3 regions of the Arthrobacter sp. 10T425 genome follow, and region 1 is predicted to be linked to each of the others. Evidence: riboswitches for the same ligand, from Rfam matches in the RefSeq annotation. Region 1 holds a riboswitch; each other region holds the start of a gene.

Region 1 (5,109 bases):
AATCATGGAAATCAACGACCGGGCATCCATTTCTACCTCTTCAGTCTAGCTGTACAAGGCGTGGATCCTCGACTGGGCGGGTGATTGCGCCTCGGGAGGTGACCGGGAGGGCGGCCGGCAGCGCTGGCTGGCGACGGCGTGGGGACGGCGTGAGGACGGCCAGCGGGCCGTCAACGGACCGATAGCCGGCCGTCAGCCCACGAGCTCCAACTGGATTTCCCGCGTGGCGATGTCCGAGGACACCACCCGGACCCGGACTTTGGTGCCCGGTTCCAGCTCGCCGGGGCAGCGTGCGGTCACGGCGGGCTCGGCGATCTGGACGATCCCGGACGGGCCGTTTCCGTTGCCGTTGGTCTTCCCGCCGTTGCCGTTGCTGGTGCCGTTGGTGCCCTTGGCCGGCTTGGGACCGGAGATGACGACAGCGTCGAATTCCTGGCCGACGTGGTTGACGAGCAGCGCCGCCTCAACGGTGTCCAGCGACAGCCGCTCCAGTTTCGCGGCCAGCTGGTCCGAGGTGCCCATGATGGCGGGGAGGGACGGCAGCGCCTCCCGGGCCCAGGCAGGAACTTCGGTGCCGTTGCTCAGGGCCTCGCAGATTACCAGCACGAAGCGGTCGACCAGCCGCCGCAGCGGTGCCGTGGAATGGGCGTACGCGGCGCCGATGGCGGACTGGACGGCGGCGTTGGGCACTGTGCCGTCGAAGGGTGTGTATCCGGCACCGCGGAAGAGCATCCCGGCCGAATGCACAATGGCCAGCTGCCGGGGGTCCGTCGGGTCAAGGGTCCGCAGGTACTCGCCGTAGCGCATTTCCCCGTCCCAGGGCTTGCCGAGGGCGTGGGTCTGCCGGTGGAAGTGGCGCAGTGATGCCTCGTCCGGGGCGGGCATGGTGCGCAGGATGCCGACTTTGCCCTGGAGCATGAGCGCCGCGGCTGCCATCCCGGTCATGAGTGAAATCTGGGCGTTCCAGTCCTCCACCGGCAGCGGCGGGGCCGCTACGATCCGGTAGCCGCCGTCGGGCAGTTGCTGGATCTCCTGTTCCGGCATGTTCAGGCTCGCGCCGCCGCGCAGTCGTTCCAGTTCCACCCGTTTGAGGCCTACTTCTTTCAGCAGCTGCAGCACGGGCGCCGCGGTGCCGGCGTCGAGCTCGGCCTGGACGCCTTTGTAGTTGAGCTTCGCGCGGCTGCGGACCTGTGCCCGGCGCACGAGGACCGAGGCGACCTCTGCCGCGGCGTCGAGCTCGAACTCCCAGACGAACGCCGCGCACAGCTGCCCGGCGAGCAGACTGCCGGCGGCCTCGCTGATAATCTCCGGATGCAGCGGAATCCGGCCGTCCGGGGTGTAGAAGGTCTGGCCGCGGCGCCGGGTCTCGGCGTCCAGCGCCCCGCCCGGGGCGACAAAGGAGGGGACGTCGGCGATGGCGTAGAAGACCTTGTAGCCGCCGTTGCTCCGTTCGATAAACAGGGCCTGGTCCAGGTCGGTGGACGATGCCGGATCGATAGTCACGAACTCGACGTGCGTGAGGTCAAGGTCCGGGAGCTTGTGCTCGGCCACCGCCGCCTCCGCGTCGCGCAGCACATCCTCGGGGAACGGGCCGGGCAGTTCCAGCGTGGTGCGCAACGCCTTGAGTGCCCCGGCAAGCTGGTTCTGCTGCTCGTGGACACTGGGGGTCAGGCGATGATGTGACACGAAAATCAGGGTAGCCCGATTTCCGCTATTAGTCTTGGATGATGAGCGCAACTGCGGACGATCCTGCCCTCTACAACAGCTTCCTTGCCGACCTGCTGGGAGTCTTGGCGTACGGCGAGCTTTCCGCCTTCGAGCGGCTGTCCTCGAGTGCCCGGTATTCGCCCACGCTGCATGACCGTGCGTTGCTGGGCAGGATGGCGGTGGTCGAGTTCCAGCATTACGAACTCGTCCGAATCCGGCTCGAACACATGGGCCTGGATACGGAGGCCGCCATGCTGCCGTTCCAGCCCTCGGTGGACCACTTCCACGAACGCACGCGCCCGTCGGACTGGTACGAGGCCCTCATGAAGGCCTACGTGATCGACACGGTCGCCGCGGACTTTTACGGCGTCGTGGGCCGGTACGTCGACGCCGCGACCCGTGAGTTGATCGGGCAGGTCCGCTCCACCGGTGAGTCCACGGCCGTGCTGCAGGCGCGCATCAAGGCGGCCCTGGCCGATGACCCCCGGCTGGCGTCGCGCCTGGCGTTGTGGGCCAGGCGTCTGCTGGGGGAAGTGCTGAACCACGCCCAGCGTGTCAGCGCCGAGCACGCGTTCCTCGGCGGACTGTCAGGGCTGGACGACGCCGGCGCCCGGGCGCTGGTCAACGGCCTGGCGGCCGAACTCGCAGCGAACCACGCGCGCCGGATGACGGAGCTGGGTCTCGCCGGATAGATTCAGTGCCGGCCGGCATTACGGGCTGGGGACCTGCTTAGGATGCGGCGGCGTCCAGCGCCGCCAGCAAGGCTCCGGCGGCGTGGGCCGGATCAGTGGCGTCGGTGATCGCCCGGACCACGACGATCCGCCGGGCACCGGCATCGACTACCTGCTCCACGTTACTGAGGTCGATCCCGCCGATTGCGAACCACGGCAGCACGCTTTCGTCGACCTTGCCGGTTCCCTCCGCGTCCGCCCCGCCGATCGCCTGGGCGGCGTAGCGCACCAGATCGAGGCCGACGGCGGCGCGTCCGGGCTTGGTGGGCGTCGCCCACACGGGGCCCACACAGAAATAATCGAGCCCTTTGCGGCCTGGCGCGGCAGCGATGGCGGCGTCCACCTGCTTCGGGCTGTGGGTGGACAGGCCGATCACGGCATCCTTGCCGAGAAAGCCGCGGGCGGCGTCGAGCGAAATGTCCTTCTGACCGACATGGAACACCGGAGCCCCGGACAGGGAGGCGATGTCCGCCCGGTCATTGACGGCCCACAGCCGCCCGTGGCGCTGCGCCGCGGTGTGCAGGACCTCCAGCAGTTCCAGCTCCTCGGAGGCCTCGAGCGACTTGTCGCGCAACTGGATGATGTCCACGCCGCCGGCGAAGGCGGCGTCCACAAAGTCCTCGAAGTCGCCGCGGTCCCTGCGGGCGTCGGTGCAGAGATAGAGGCGGGCGGTGGTGTGGAGGGGGTCCTGGCTCATGGGACCAGCCTAGTTCCTCTAAACTGGGCGCATACCGCGGGAGCCCGCAGCAGCCATGTCGCCGCTGCCCGGCTGAGAGGGCGTCAGAGCCGACCGCTTGACCTGATCCGGCTAGTACCGGCGTAGGGAAGGAATTCTTCATGGGCACACGAGCCGGCCGTGCGGCCGGAGCCGCAAATGACGCCGACGCCCAGGTTTGTGACACGGGGCCCGGTACCGCAGAGGGAATCATCGCGGGGGATACGACTGCCGACGTGGCCGTGATCGGCGGCGGGGTGATCGGCCATGGCATCGCGTTCGAGGCCATCCGCTCGGGCCGATCCGTGGTCCTGATCGATGATGCTCCCGGCAGCGGAGCCAGCTGGGCCGCGGCCGGCATGCTGGCCCCCGTGAGTGAACTGCACTACCAGGAGGAACAGCTCCTGGAACTGATGCTTGAGGCCTCCCGGTTGTGGCCAGGATTCGCTGCGGCTCTAGACGCCGGTGCCGCCGGCGCGGATTCGCCGGCAGGTACCGGCTACTTAACGACGCCGACCCTGGCGGTGGGGGCCGACGCGGCGGACCGGCGCGCGCTCGCGGACTTGAGGGAAGTCCAGAAGGCATGCGGCCTGGCCGTGGAGCCACTGACAGTGCGCGAGGCGCGCACCCGGGAGCCCCTCCTGAGTCCCGGCATCTCGTGTGCCTTCGACATCCCGGCCGACCACCAGGTGGACCCCCGCCTGCTGATCACCCGGCTCGCCGGCGTGCTCGGTGCGGAAGGCGGCAGCTTCGTCCGGCGGCGCGCGGCAGGACTGCTGTGGCAGGACGGACAGGTGGCGGGTGTGCGGTTGGCCGGCGGCGGTACCGTGCGGGCTGCCGAGACCGTGGTCGCCAACGGGCTCGGCGCCGCCGCGCTCGAGGAGCTACCGGCCGGGCTGGCGCTGCCGCTGCGGCCCGTCTACGGCGACATCCTCCGGCTCCGCGTGCCTCCGCATCTGCAACCGCTGCTCACGGCCACCGTGCGGGGCATGGTGCGCGGCATCCCGGTGTACATCGTCCCCCGCCAGGACGGCACCGTGGTGATCGGGGCCACCCAGCGGGAGGATGGACCGTCGGATCCGCACGCAGTTTCCGCCGGCGGCATTTACCAGCTGCTGCGGGATGCCCAGCAGCTGGTGCCTGCGGTCGCCGAGCTGGAGCTTTTGGAAGCCACGGCGCGGGCGCGGCCCGGAACCCCGGACAATGCCCCGCTGCTGGGGCGGGTCGCACAAGCGGACGGCGGCGACGTCCCGGGACTCATTATCGCCACAGGATTCTTCCGGCACGGCGTCCTGCTGACCCCCGCCGCTGCCGCCGTGTGCCGGCAACTCATGGATTTCACGCCGGACCCGCGCTGGGCCGGGTTCCGCCCCGACCGTTTTTCCCGCATCCCGGTTACGTCCGGGGACAGCCCTAAGAAGGAAGCAGCATGAACATCCGACTTAACGGAACGGATCAGAGCGTCGCCGACGGCGCCTCCGTCTCCGCACTCGTCAGCCAGCTCACTGGCCGGAGCATCGGCCCCGACGGCCGCGCCGCCGACGGGCGGAAGCTCGGTGTCGCCGTCGCCCGCAACGCCGAAGTGGTGCCGCGCAGCCAGTGGCACGCCACGGCGCTCGCCGACGGCGACGACGTCGAACTTGTCACGGCAGTCCAAGGAGGATGACCAGCATGAACGAGACGACGTTCGCAGGAGCACAGGCCGTCCCCATGACCGGTGCGGTGGCCGATCCGTTCGTGGTCGACGGCGTAAGGCTCGGCTCCCGCCTCATCATGGGAACCGGCGGTGCGCCGAGCCTGGACGGGCTCGGGGCGGCGCTGGTGGCGTCCGGGACGGAGCTGACCACGGTGGCGATACGCCGCTATTCGCCGGCGGAGACGGGCTCGCTGTTCCAGCTGCTCGAGGACCATCAGATCCGGGTACTGCCCAACACGGCAGGCTGCTTCACCGCCAAG
Region 2 (5,109 bases), on a different contig from region 1:
GCCAACCGGCACCTGAACAACCTGATGCTGCTCGTTGCGATTTCCCTGATCGGCTTCGTCGGCTCGGTCACCGTGGCCCGGTTCGTGGCCGACAGGCGGGAGGGCGTCCGTGAATCCTGACACAGTGATCGACGCCGTCTCCGCCGTGTTCATGGTGACAGGAGCCCTGATGTCCCTCGCGGCCGCCATCGGGCTGCTGCGATTCCCGGACCTCATGAGCAGGATGCACGCGGCCACCAAACCGCAGGTCCTCGGCCTGTTCCTGCTGCTGGCGGCCCTCGGCCTGCAGATGCGCACCTGGTCGGTGTGGCCCGTCCTGCTGGTGGCCTGGCTCTTCCAGCTGCTCACCGTCCCCGTGTCCGCCCACATGGTGGGCCGGGCCGGCTACCGGACCAAGCACCTGCACCCGGAGCTGCTGAGCTCCGACGAGCTCGAGGCGGTAGTCCAGAAGGCCGCCCAGCAGGCGGCCACGCACGGAGCGGACGACGACGACCGCTGAGCCCCGTCCGGCCCGGCCGGCACGTCGACGGACGCGGCCGGGGCCTTCGACGGCCGCGGCGGGCGCCGCGGCCGGTCGGGTCAGGTCAGACGACGTCCTGGGTCTTGGCGAAGCGGGTGATCGCGCGCTGGGTGCCGCGGTTGGCGAGCACCTGGATGATGGCGCTGACCGAGGCGGAGATCAGGGCGAACGTCAGGGCCGAGCGCAGGGTGGTGGGAACGTCGTCCTCCTGGCCCTTGGGCGGCTTGTTGCCCGTGGACTTTTCCCACATGGTGTCCACCAGCTTGGTGCCGGCAAAGCCGGCCAGGAGGCTGACGCCGGTGCCGAGCAGCTTGATGAGGATGTTCATTCTTCGGTCTCCTTGGGACGGGAACGGTTTTCCCCTAGCCTAGCGTTCCGGGGTGAGGACCATCCGCAGGGCCTCGACCACGAGTTCGTGATCCGCCTTCTGGGGCAGGCCGGAGACGGTGACGACGGCGACGGCGCCCGTGCCGCGCACGTAAATGGGAAACGCCCCGCCGTGGGCGGCGAACTCCGACTGATCCCACCAGGCGTTGTCCTCGATCCTTCCGCCGGCAGCGCGGGCCCGGAGGCCCACCAGCAGGGACGGGACCTCGTACCGCAGGGCGGTGCGCTTCTTGGCGTTGATCCAGCGCTCATTGTCCGGTGTGGCGCCGTCCAGCGCGGCGTGGAAGAGCACCTGCTCGCCTTTGGTGATGTCGACGGCGATGGGCAGCGAGCGTTGCCTGCCCAGCTCGACAAGGAGGAGCCCGAGGTCCAGGGCGTCATCCTTGCTGAACGACGCGAACTGGAGCGCCTCTATCTCGGCCAGCACGCGGCCGATAAGCGCCGCCAGGGAACCCCGCGGCTGCGGCTCACTCGAGTCGGGATCGTATTCCCCGGAGGGATCTTGGGTGACCGGTGTGTGCGACAAAATGTTCCAGCTTTCCGGTGGGTGACGAGGCCGCCCGCTGGCGGGTCCGGGGGTCCGGCACGACGACTCTACCAAGAGGGATTTCCGGGCCGCCGGGACTGCCGCCGTCCGGTCCACGATTGTGACGGCACACCACTGAAAACCCGGCCGTCCGGGTGTAAACTGAGCCAGCCCACAAGGGCGAAAATAGTTACGACAGGGGAGCGCCGCCGTCGGGCATCGCCGGAACAATCCGGGGAAACCTTTGGTGGGCGCTGAGAGTGCGGACAGCCGCAGACCCTCGAACCTGATCCGGTTAGTACCGGCGCAAGGGAGTCGAGTTCTCAGGGTGCGCGGAGGGCGGCGGAAGCCGAGACCGGCCGGCGCACCCTCCCCTCCTGTTCCTCAGGAGGACGACATGACAGATATTTCAGCACAGCATGGTTCCGCCAGCCGTTCATCCGCCCGGCGCAACTACAGCTGGCGCGTGGTGGACATTGTGGTGGCCGCGTTGATCGCCGTTGCCGGCGGCGTCATTTTCTGGGCCTGGTCCCAGGGCGCGAACCTGATCTCGACTCCGGTCAACGCGGTCTACCCGCCGTTGAGCGGACTCTACGCCGGCGGCTGGATGATCCCGGCGGTGCTGGGCATGCTCATCATCCGCAAGCCGGGCGCCGCACTCTTCTGCGAAACCGTCGCGGCCACCGGCGAGCTCATCATGGGTTCGCAGTACGGCACCACGGTGCTGATCTCCGGCATCCTGCAGGGCCTCGGCGCCGAACTGGTCTTCGCGGCCTTCCTCTACAAGAAGTTCAACCTGCCCGTCTCCGTGCTGGCCGGCGCCGGCGCTGGCCTCTTCTGCGGCCTGAACGACTCCTTCCTGCCGTGGGGCTGGAACATCGCCTACGAAGCCGGCGACAAGCTCGCCTACATCGTCTTCACCACGATCTCCGGCGCAGTGATTGCCGGCGGACTGGCCTGGCTCGCCACCCGCGGCCTGGCGAAAACCGGAGTGCTGGGCTCCTTTGCCTCCCGCAAGGCCGCCACGGAGCCCGTCTTCTCCTGAGCCCCGTCGCTGAATCCTGCAGAGAATCATGAGATCTTCACCGAGCGTCCGGCCGGCCGCCGTCACGGCCCGCGGCTGGGGCTGGCGGCATGCCGGACGGACCAGGCCCGCCGTCAGCGGCCTTGACCTGGACATCCGGCCGGGGGAGCGCGTGCTCCTGCTGGGGCCCTCCGGCGCCGGCAAGTCGACGCTGCTCCACGCCCTGGCCGGCGTTCTGGGCGACGGCGCGGCCGGCGACTCCGGGGACCCCGGCGACTCCGGCGACGCCGAGAACACAGACGAGACCGGCAGCCTCCTGATCGACGGTGCCGCGCCACGGGCGCAGCGCGGCCGCGCCGGGCTGGTGCAGCAGGACCCGGAAACGCAGGTGGTGCTCTCCCGCCTCGGCGACGACGTCGCCTTCGGGGCGGAGAACCTCGCCGTCCCGGCGGCGGAGATCTGGCCGCGCGTGCGCGAGGCCCTCGACGACGTCGGGCTGGGACAGCTGCCGCTGGACCACCCGACGGCGGCCCTCTCCGGCGGCCAAAAGCAACGGCTCGCGCTCGCCGGGATCCTCGCGATGCGGCCAGGGCTGCTGCTGCTCGACGAGCCGACCGCCAACCTCGACCCCACGGGCGTCCTGGAGGTCCGCGACGCTGTGGGCCGCTGCCTGGACAAGACAGGCGCCACGCTGGTGGTCGTGGAGCACCGGGTGGGGGTCTGGAAAGACCTGGTGGACAGGATCGTGGTGCTGCAGCCAGGGTCCGCCACGGACTCCGCGGTCTTGATTGACGGACCGCCGGACCGGGTCCTGGCCGAGGCGCGGGACATGCTCATCGGTGCGGGCGTCTGGGTGCCGGGCTACGTCCCGGCGACGCGGATGCGCACACCGGCGCGGGGCGCGGGACAGACTCTGCTCGCGGCCGACGCGCTCGCGGTGTCCCGCGAACGGCCGCGGCGGGCCGGGCTGCGCGACGGCTTCCGCACCATCGCGCCGCGTCCGGTCCAGTCCGGGGTCTCGGTCCGGGTCCGCGCCGGCGAGGCGCTGACCATCACCGGACAGAACGGCACAGGGAAGTCCACCCTGGCGCTGACGCTGGCCGGTCTCCTGCGGCCCGTCGCGGGAACAGTCTCGGCCACGGCGGAGCTGAGCAGCCCCGCCACCGGTCACTCCAGCGGTCGCTCCAGTGGCCGCGTACGCGACGGCCGCGTACGCGACGGCGCCGGACCCGATCCCTACCGGTGGAAGGCCCAGCAGCTGATCGCCAGGATCGGAACCGTCTTCCAGGAACCCGAGCACCAGTTCGTTACCGGCAAGGTCCTCGACGAGCTCATGTTCGGACCGCGCCACCTCGGCTACGGCGAAGACCGCGTGGACGAACTGCTGGAGCGGCTGCGGCTGACGGAGCTTGTGGACGCCAACCCCTACACGCTCTCCGGCGGCGAGAAGCGGCGCCTTTCGGTAGCCACTGTGCTGGCGGCGCACCCCCAGGTGCTGGTCCTGGACGAGCCCACCTTCGGCCAGGATGCCAATACCTGGGCCGAACTCGCCTCGTTCCTCTCCGAGCTCCTCGACGCCGGCACCGCCGTCGTGTCCGTGACGCATGACGCCGAATTCAGCGCCGTCCTCGGCGGCGCCGAACTCCGCCTCCGGCCACGGGAAACCGCCGCCGCGGACGCTCCCGGCCCGGATCTCGAGCTGCCGGAGGGGGCCTCGCCATGAGGGACGCGCTGAGCCTGCGCGGCAACCATGCGCTGCTGACCCGAGCCAACCCGCTCGCCAAGTTCACGGCGGTCACCCTGATCACCCTGGTCCTGGCGCTCTCCATTGACTGGGTGTCGGCGTCGGTGGCGCTGGCGTTCGAACTGCTGCTCCTGCCGCTGGCGGGCCTGACTGTGGCCTTGCTGTGGCAGCGCGGCTGGCCGCTGATCCTCGCCGCGGCGCTGGGCGGCTGGAGCACGGCCATCCTGGCGGCCGATTCCGGACCCGTCCTGCTCAATGCGGGGATCTGGTCCGTCAGCGCCGGTTCCCTGCAGCTGGGGATCGGCTTCATGCTCCGCGGGCTCGCGATCGCATTGCCCGCGGTGCTGCTGATGAGCTGTACCGACCCCACGGACCTGGCCGATGCCTTGGCCCAGAACGCGAAACTGCCGCACCGGTTCGTCCTGGGCACCCTGGCCGCGATGCGGCTCGTCGGAATCATGGCCGAGCAATGGCAGACCATCGGCATGGCCCGGCGGGCCCGCGGCGTGGGCTCGAGCGGCAACCCCTATCAGCGGTTCCGCGCCACGCTGGGCCAGAGTTTCGGCCTGCTGGTGCAGGCGATCCGGAGCGCCTCGCGGCTCGCGGTGACGATGGAGGCCCGCGGGTTCGGCGGTGCCGCCCGGACCTGGGCGCGGCCCTCCACGTTCAGCGGACTCGATGCCTGGGTGCTGCTGGGCGGGCTCGGCATCGCCGCCGCCGCCGTCGCCGCGGCCCTCGGCGCGGGCACCTGGAACCTCGTCTTCCTCACCCGCCAGTAGACCGGCGCCGCCGGCCGGGCAGCCCGGGCAGCCCGGCGGGGCGGGGCGGCCCGGGAGTTTCGGCGGGGCGGCCCGGGAGTTCCGGTGGCCTGCCGGTTATCGCATGGCGTGGGTATCCGTGTGAGATTG
Region 3 (5,109 bases), on a different contig from region 1:
CGGCATGCCGGGGATGCCCGGCATGGGCGGCGGGGGCGGTGCCCGCAAGGGAGCCAAGTCCGCGCCCAAGAAGAAGGCCCGCTCCGGCAACCCGGCCAAGGCGGCGCAGGAACTGCGCGACGCCGAGGCCCGGCGTGCCGCCGGCCCCAAGGCGTTGCCCACCGGCGCGTCGTTCGGCCAGCAGGGCGGCGACTTCGATCCGTCCCAGCTGAACCTGCCCAAGGGTTTCGACAAGTTCCTCGGCGGCAGCAAGTAGCCGCAAGTGCTGACGGCCGCCGGCACTGTGTCGCCGGCGGCATCAGCACTGAAGTGCCATAGGGTTAGACAATGTTCAAGCAGCGCGTAGTCTTCGTCCACGGGGACGGCAGCTTCGGCGCCGCCGCGTGGCCAAAACAGCACGGAATGGCGCTGGACTACGACGCCCTGTTCCTGCGGCGGCACGGGTTTGACGCCGTCGCGGAACCGCTCGAATCCAACTTCGCGGCCGACGCCGCCATCGTGCTCGCCTCGCTGGCAGACGACGGCCGCGGCGAGGCCGGCGGCCATGTGGTGGCCCATTCGCAGGGCGCGATCGCGGCGATGATGGCCGCCGTCGAGCGGCCCGACCTCGTCCAGTCGCTGACCCTGGTGGAACCGGCCTGCCTGTCCCTGACCGCGGAGCTCCCGGCCACCGCCGCGCACCGGGCCCTGATGCAGCCGCTCTTCGACGTCCGGTACAACCTCAGCGACGACGACTTCCAGCGGGAGTTCATCCGCCGCGCGTTCGCGGCCGACGCCCCGGGAGCCACGACGCCGGAGGCCCTCCGGGCTGCGCGCCGGCTCCGCCTGCAGGCGCCGCCGTGGGAAGCCCCGCTGCAGATCGTGCCGGGCGTGCCGACCCTTGTCCTGACCGGCGGCTGGGAACCGCTGTATGAGGAAATTGCCGGTTACCTGCGCGAGACCGGCGCCCTGCACCGCACGGCGCCGGGAGGGCACCGGCCCCAGGATTCAGCCGAAGGGGACCGGGCCATCCGCTCCTACATTGCCGAGGTCAGCCGGCACCAGCACGCCCGGGCGTCCTAGGAAGCTGCGGGTTCTCCCACCGAGGGCTGCGGCAGGTAGACCTTGCCGCCCGAGGCGAGGAACTCGTTGCTCTTCGCCCGTATTCCGGCCGCCATCTGCGCTAGGGCCGCCTGCGAATCTGCTGATCCATATTCGTCCCGGATGTCCTGGCTGATCCGCATGGAGCAGAACTTCGGGCCGCACATCGAGCAGAAGTGGGCTGTCTTGGCCGGCTCCGCGGGAAGCGTCTCATCATGGAAGGCCTCGGCCGTGACCGGGTCCAGGGACAGCGCGAACTGGTCCCGCCAGCGGAACTCGAACCTTGCCTTGGACAGGGCATCGTCGCGTTCGTGCGCGCCCGGGTGGCCCTTGGCGAGGTCCGCGGCATGGGCGGCGATCTTGTAAGTGATCACGCCCGTCTTCACATCGTCCTTGTTCGGCAGCCCGAGGTGTTCCTTGGGCGTGACGTAGCAGAGCATGGCAGTGCCGTAGCGGGCGATCTCGGTGGCGCCGATCGCCGAGGTGATGTGGTCATAGCCCGGTGCGATGTCCGTGACGAGCGGCCCGAGTGTGTAAAACGGGGCGCCCTTGCAGAGTTCCTGCTGGCGCTCCACGTTTTCCCGGACGAGGTGGAAGGGCACATGCCCGGGGCCCTCCACCATGACCTGCACGTCGAAGTCCCAGGCCCGCTGCGTGAGCTCGGCCAGGGTGTCCAGTTCGGCGAACTGTGCCGCGTCGTTGGCATCCGCCGTCGCGCCCGGCCGCAGCCCGTCGCCCAGCGAGAACGCGACGTCGTAGCGTGCGAAGATCTCGCACAGCTCATCGAAGTGGGTGTACAGAAAGTTCTCCCGGTGGTGCGCCAGGCACCAGCCAGCCATGATGGAACCGCCGCGGGACACGATGCCGGTGACCCGGTTGGCCGTCAGGGGCACATACCGCAGCAGCACGCCCGCGTGGATGGTCATGTAGTCCACGCCCTGCTCGCACTGTTCGATCACGGTGTCCCGGAAGATCTCCCAGGTCAGGGCGTTCGCCTCACCGTTGACCTTCTCCAGCGCCTGGTAGATCGGGACCGTTCCGATGGGGACGGGGGAATTACGGATGATCCACTCGCGCGTGGTGTGGATGTCATCCCCGGTGGAGAGGTCCATGACGGTGTCCGCGCCCCACTGCGTGGCCCACTGGAGTTTGTCGACCTCCTCGGCGATGGAGCTGGTCACGGCTGAGTTGCCGATATTGGCGTTGATTTTCACCAGGAACGACTTGCCGATGATCATCGGCTCGGATTCGGGGTGGTTGACGTTGTTGGGAATGATCGCGCGGCCCGCGGCCACCTCGCTGCGCACCAGCTCCACATCGCAGTTCTCGCGCAGCGCGACGAACCGCATTTCCTGGGTGATGACACCGTCCCGGGCGTAGCGCATCTGCGTGACGGTCCTGCCCTCAACGGCCCGGCGCGGCACCGGCCGGCCGCCCCGCCACTCGGCCGACGCAGCACCGCGGCGCACCGCCGATTTGCCGTCGTCGAGCAGCTCCCGTTCGCGGCCGGCGTAGGGTTCGGTGTCCGCCCTGGCCTCAATCCAGGGGGTGCGGAACGGCTCCAGCCCGCGGACCGGATCGCTGCCCGGGCCGGCAGTGCGGTACACCCGGAACGGCGGGTTCCGGACGTCGCCCGGGGAGGGTTCCAGGGCGATCTCGGTCACCGGCACGCGGATGCCATGCTCGGGATCCGTGCTGAAGGCCAGCGAGTGGGACTTCAGCGACTGCGTGGTGGCTGCGGACTGAATTTGGACAGGGCTGTGCTGTGTCACTTGGGTGTTCACGGAAAAGCTCACTTCCTTCGCCGGCATTACCCGGACAGGTTCAACGGTCGCAGGCTGCGTCAGCCCGATCTCAGCCCCTGCAGGGGCACCCGTGTGGTCGTAGACGAAACTACCACGCACCTCCGGCCGGCCCTCGAGTGTGACGGAGTGCGGTCGGGCCGCGGTGTTAGCGTGGCATTGTGACTCTGCCCAGGGCCGTGCCCCGCATCCGGATGGCGACGCCGGAAGACCTCCCGGCGCTGCCGGTTCTCGAGGCCTCAGCAGACCGCATCCTCGAAGCGGAGCTGGGGAACCAGACGCTCCCGGCTCCGGAGTTGACGACGCCGGTTGAGCCGCTCTTCACACTTGTCGCCGGTAACCCGCCCGTAGGGTTTGCCCGCGTTGACGAGGTCGGCGGCCAGGCCCATCTGGAACAGCTCTCCGTGCAGCCGGACTCCGCCGGGCGGGGGATAGGACGGTCCCTGGTGGAGGCAGCCCTTGATGCGGCCCGGAGCCGTGGCTATTTATCGATGACGCTTTGCACCTTCGAAGGCGTCCCGTTCAATGCGCCGTTTTATGCGAGCTGCGGTTTCGAGGAACTCGCCCAGCCAGGACAGGCGTTGGGCGCCCTGCGGATCCACGAAGCGCAGCTGGGGCTGGACGGTCTTGGCCGGCGGATCGTCATGCGGATTAGGCTTTAGGTCATGACCGGCATCATCGAGTTCAGCGGCCCCATCCTCACCGCGGCGGACCAGAAACGCCGCGGGCTCTGGTCGGTGGGCGGCCTGCTAACCTTCCGCCGTCCGGCCGCCGCGCCTGACCTCGTGCTGGACGGCTGGGTCATGCCCGGCCTCGTGGACGCGCACTGCCACATCGGCCTCGGCCCGGGCGGGGACGTTACCGAGGACACCGCGGAATCCCAGGCCCTGGCGGACCGCGACGCCGGGACACTCCTGGTCCGCGACGCCGGCGCCGTCCACAACACCCGCTGGCTCCAGCAGCGCGCGGACCTGCCCCGGATCATCCGCTCCGGCAGGCATCTCGCCAGGACCCGGCGCTACCTGCCGGGCCTGGCCGTCGAGGTCGAGCCGGAGGATCTCGTCGAGGCCGTGCGGAAGCAAGCCCGCGCGGGCGACGGCTGGGTCAAGCTCGTGGGGGACTGGATCGACCGCGACGCCGGCGACCTCGCCGCCAGCTTTCCCGCCCGGACCATCAGGGACGCCGTCCAGGCCGCCCACGATGAGGGGGCCCGCGTCACCGCACACTGCTTCGCCGAAGACACCCTCGATGACATGCTCGACGCCGGGATCGACTGCATCGAGCACGCCACCGGGCTGCTGCCGCGGCACCTGCCGCGCTTCCTCGAACAGGGTGTTCCCATCGTGCCCACCCTGATCAACATCGCCACGTTCCCGGACATCGCCGCCCGGGCGGCGGCCAAGTTCCCCCGCTACGCAGCCCACATGCGCTCGCTGTGGGAGCGCCGGGCGGAGCGGATCCTCGAAGCCCACGAGGCCGGGCTGGCGATCTATGCCGGTACCGACGCCGGCAGCGTGATCAGCCATGGCAGGATCGTGGACGAGATCCAGGCCCTGCACGCCGCCGGCCTTCCCGCCGCTGCCGCCCTCAACGCCGCGAGCTGGTCTGCGCGGACCTGGCTCGGCGCGGAGTCCATCGGTGAAGGGGCAAGCGCTGACGTCCTCGTCACCGCCGAGGATCCGCGGAGCAATCCGGCCACGCTCCGCCAGATCCGGCACATCGTGCTGCGTGGGCTGCCGGTAGGCCGGGCGCCAGTCCATGTTTTGGAATAAATTGAAGCTTCAAGTAATTTATCTTTACGTAGAGTCGCCGAAGGCCGGTGGCTACAGAATCCACGGAGCATTGCCATGACCGCAGAAGCCAGCACCCAGGACCTCCTTCCTGCCGAACTCACCATGGGCACCGTGATGCTCAAGGTCGGCGACATGAAGCTCATGACCGACTACTACCAGCGCGCCCTCGGCCTGGAGACTGTGGCCGAACAGGACGGCGGGCTCTACCTTGGGCGCCAGCAGAAGCCGCTGGTGCATCTGGCGCCTGCCCCGGGCCTGAATCTACCTTCCCGCGGCGAGGCCGGGCTCTTCCACACCGCCCTCCTCTTCGAGGACCAGCACTCCCTGGCGGCCACCATCGCCACCGCGGCCCAGTACGAGCCCCAGTCCTTCACCGGCAGCGCGGACCACCTCGTCAGCGAGGCGTTCTACTTCAACGACCCCGAAGGCAACGG

What was found. A riboswitch is a leader RNA that binds a small molecule or an ion and turns the genes downstream of it on or off. The one in region 1 is predicted to bind thiamine pyrophosphate.
Region 2: another riboswitch for thiamine pyrophosphate. It lies ahead of AC1DDH_RS12550 (ECF transporter S component); the one in region 1 lies ahead of thiO (glycine oxidase ThiO).
Region 3: another riboswitch for thiamine pyrophosphate. It lies ahead of thiC (phosphomethylpyrimidine synthase ThiC); the one in region 1 lies ahead of thiO (glycine oxidase ThiO).

Annotation. Positions count from the first base shown of each region.
Region 1 is NZ_JBFTGZ010000013.1:123,262-128,370, forward strand. It holds gene AC1DDH_RS15570 (RNB domain-containing ribonuclease) at 193-1,686, opposite strand; gene AC1DDH_RS15575 (ferritin-like fold-containing protein) at 1,725-2,399, shown strand; gene thiE (thiamine phosphate synthase) at 2,437-3,135, opposite strand; TPP riboswitch at 3,162-3,282, shown strand; gene thiO (glycine oxidase ThiO) at 3,276-4,586, shown strand; gene thiS (sulfur carrier protein ThiS) at 4,583-4,819, shown strand; gene AC1DDH_RS15595 (thiazole synthase) at 4,825-5,109, shown strand, end outside.
Region 2 is NZ_JBFTGZ010000009.1:151,586-156,694, reverse strand. It holds gene AC1DDH_RS12570 (MrpF/PhaF family protein) at 1-120, shown strand, start outside; gene mnhG (monovalent cation/H(+) antiporter subunit G) at 152-499, shown strand; gene AC1DDH_RS12560 (DUF4235 domain-containing protein) at 585-848, opposite strand; gene AC1DDH_RS12555 (heme-degrading domain-containing protein) at 888-1,433, opposite strand; TPP riboswitch at 1,621-1,764, shown strand; gene AC1DDH_RS12550 (ECF transporter S component) at 1,831-2,478, shown strand; gene AC1DDH_RS12545 (ABC transporter ATP-binding protein) at 2,507-4,180, shown strand; gene AC1DDH_RS12540 (energy-coupling factor transporter transmembrane component T family protein) at 4,177-4,980, shown strand.
Region 3 is NZ_JBFTGZ010000022.1:36,089-41,197, forward strand. It holds gene ffh (signal recognition particle protein) at 1-256, shown strand, start outside; gene AC1DDH_RS19420 (alpha/beta fold hydrolase) at 328-1,062, shown strand; gene thiC (phosphomethylpyrimidine synthase ThiC) at 1,059-2,864, opposite strand; TPP riboswitch at 2,860-2,967, opposite strand; gene AC1DDH_RS19430 (GNAT family N-acetyltransferase) at 3,044-3,544, shown strand; gene AC1DDH_RS19435 (amidohydrolase family protein) at 3,548-4,654, shown strand; gene AC1DDH_RS19440 (VOC family protein) at 4,730-5,109, shown strand, end outside.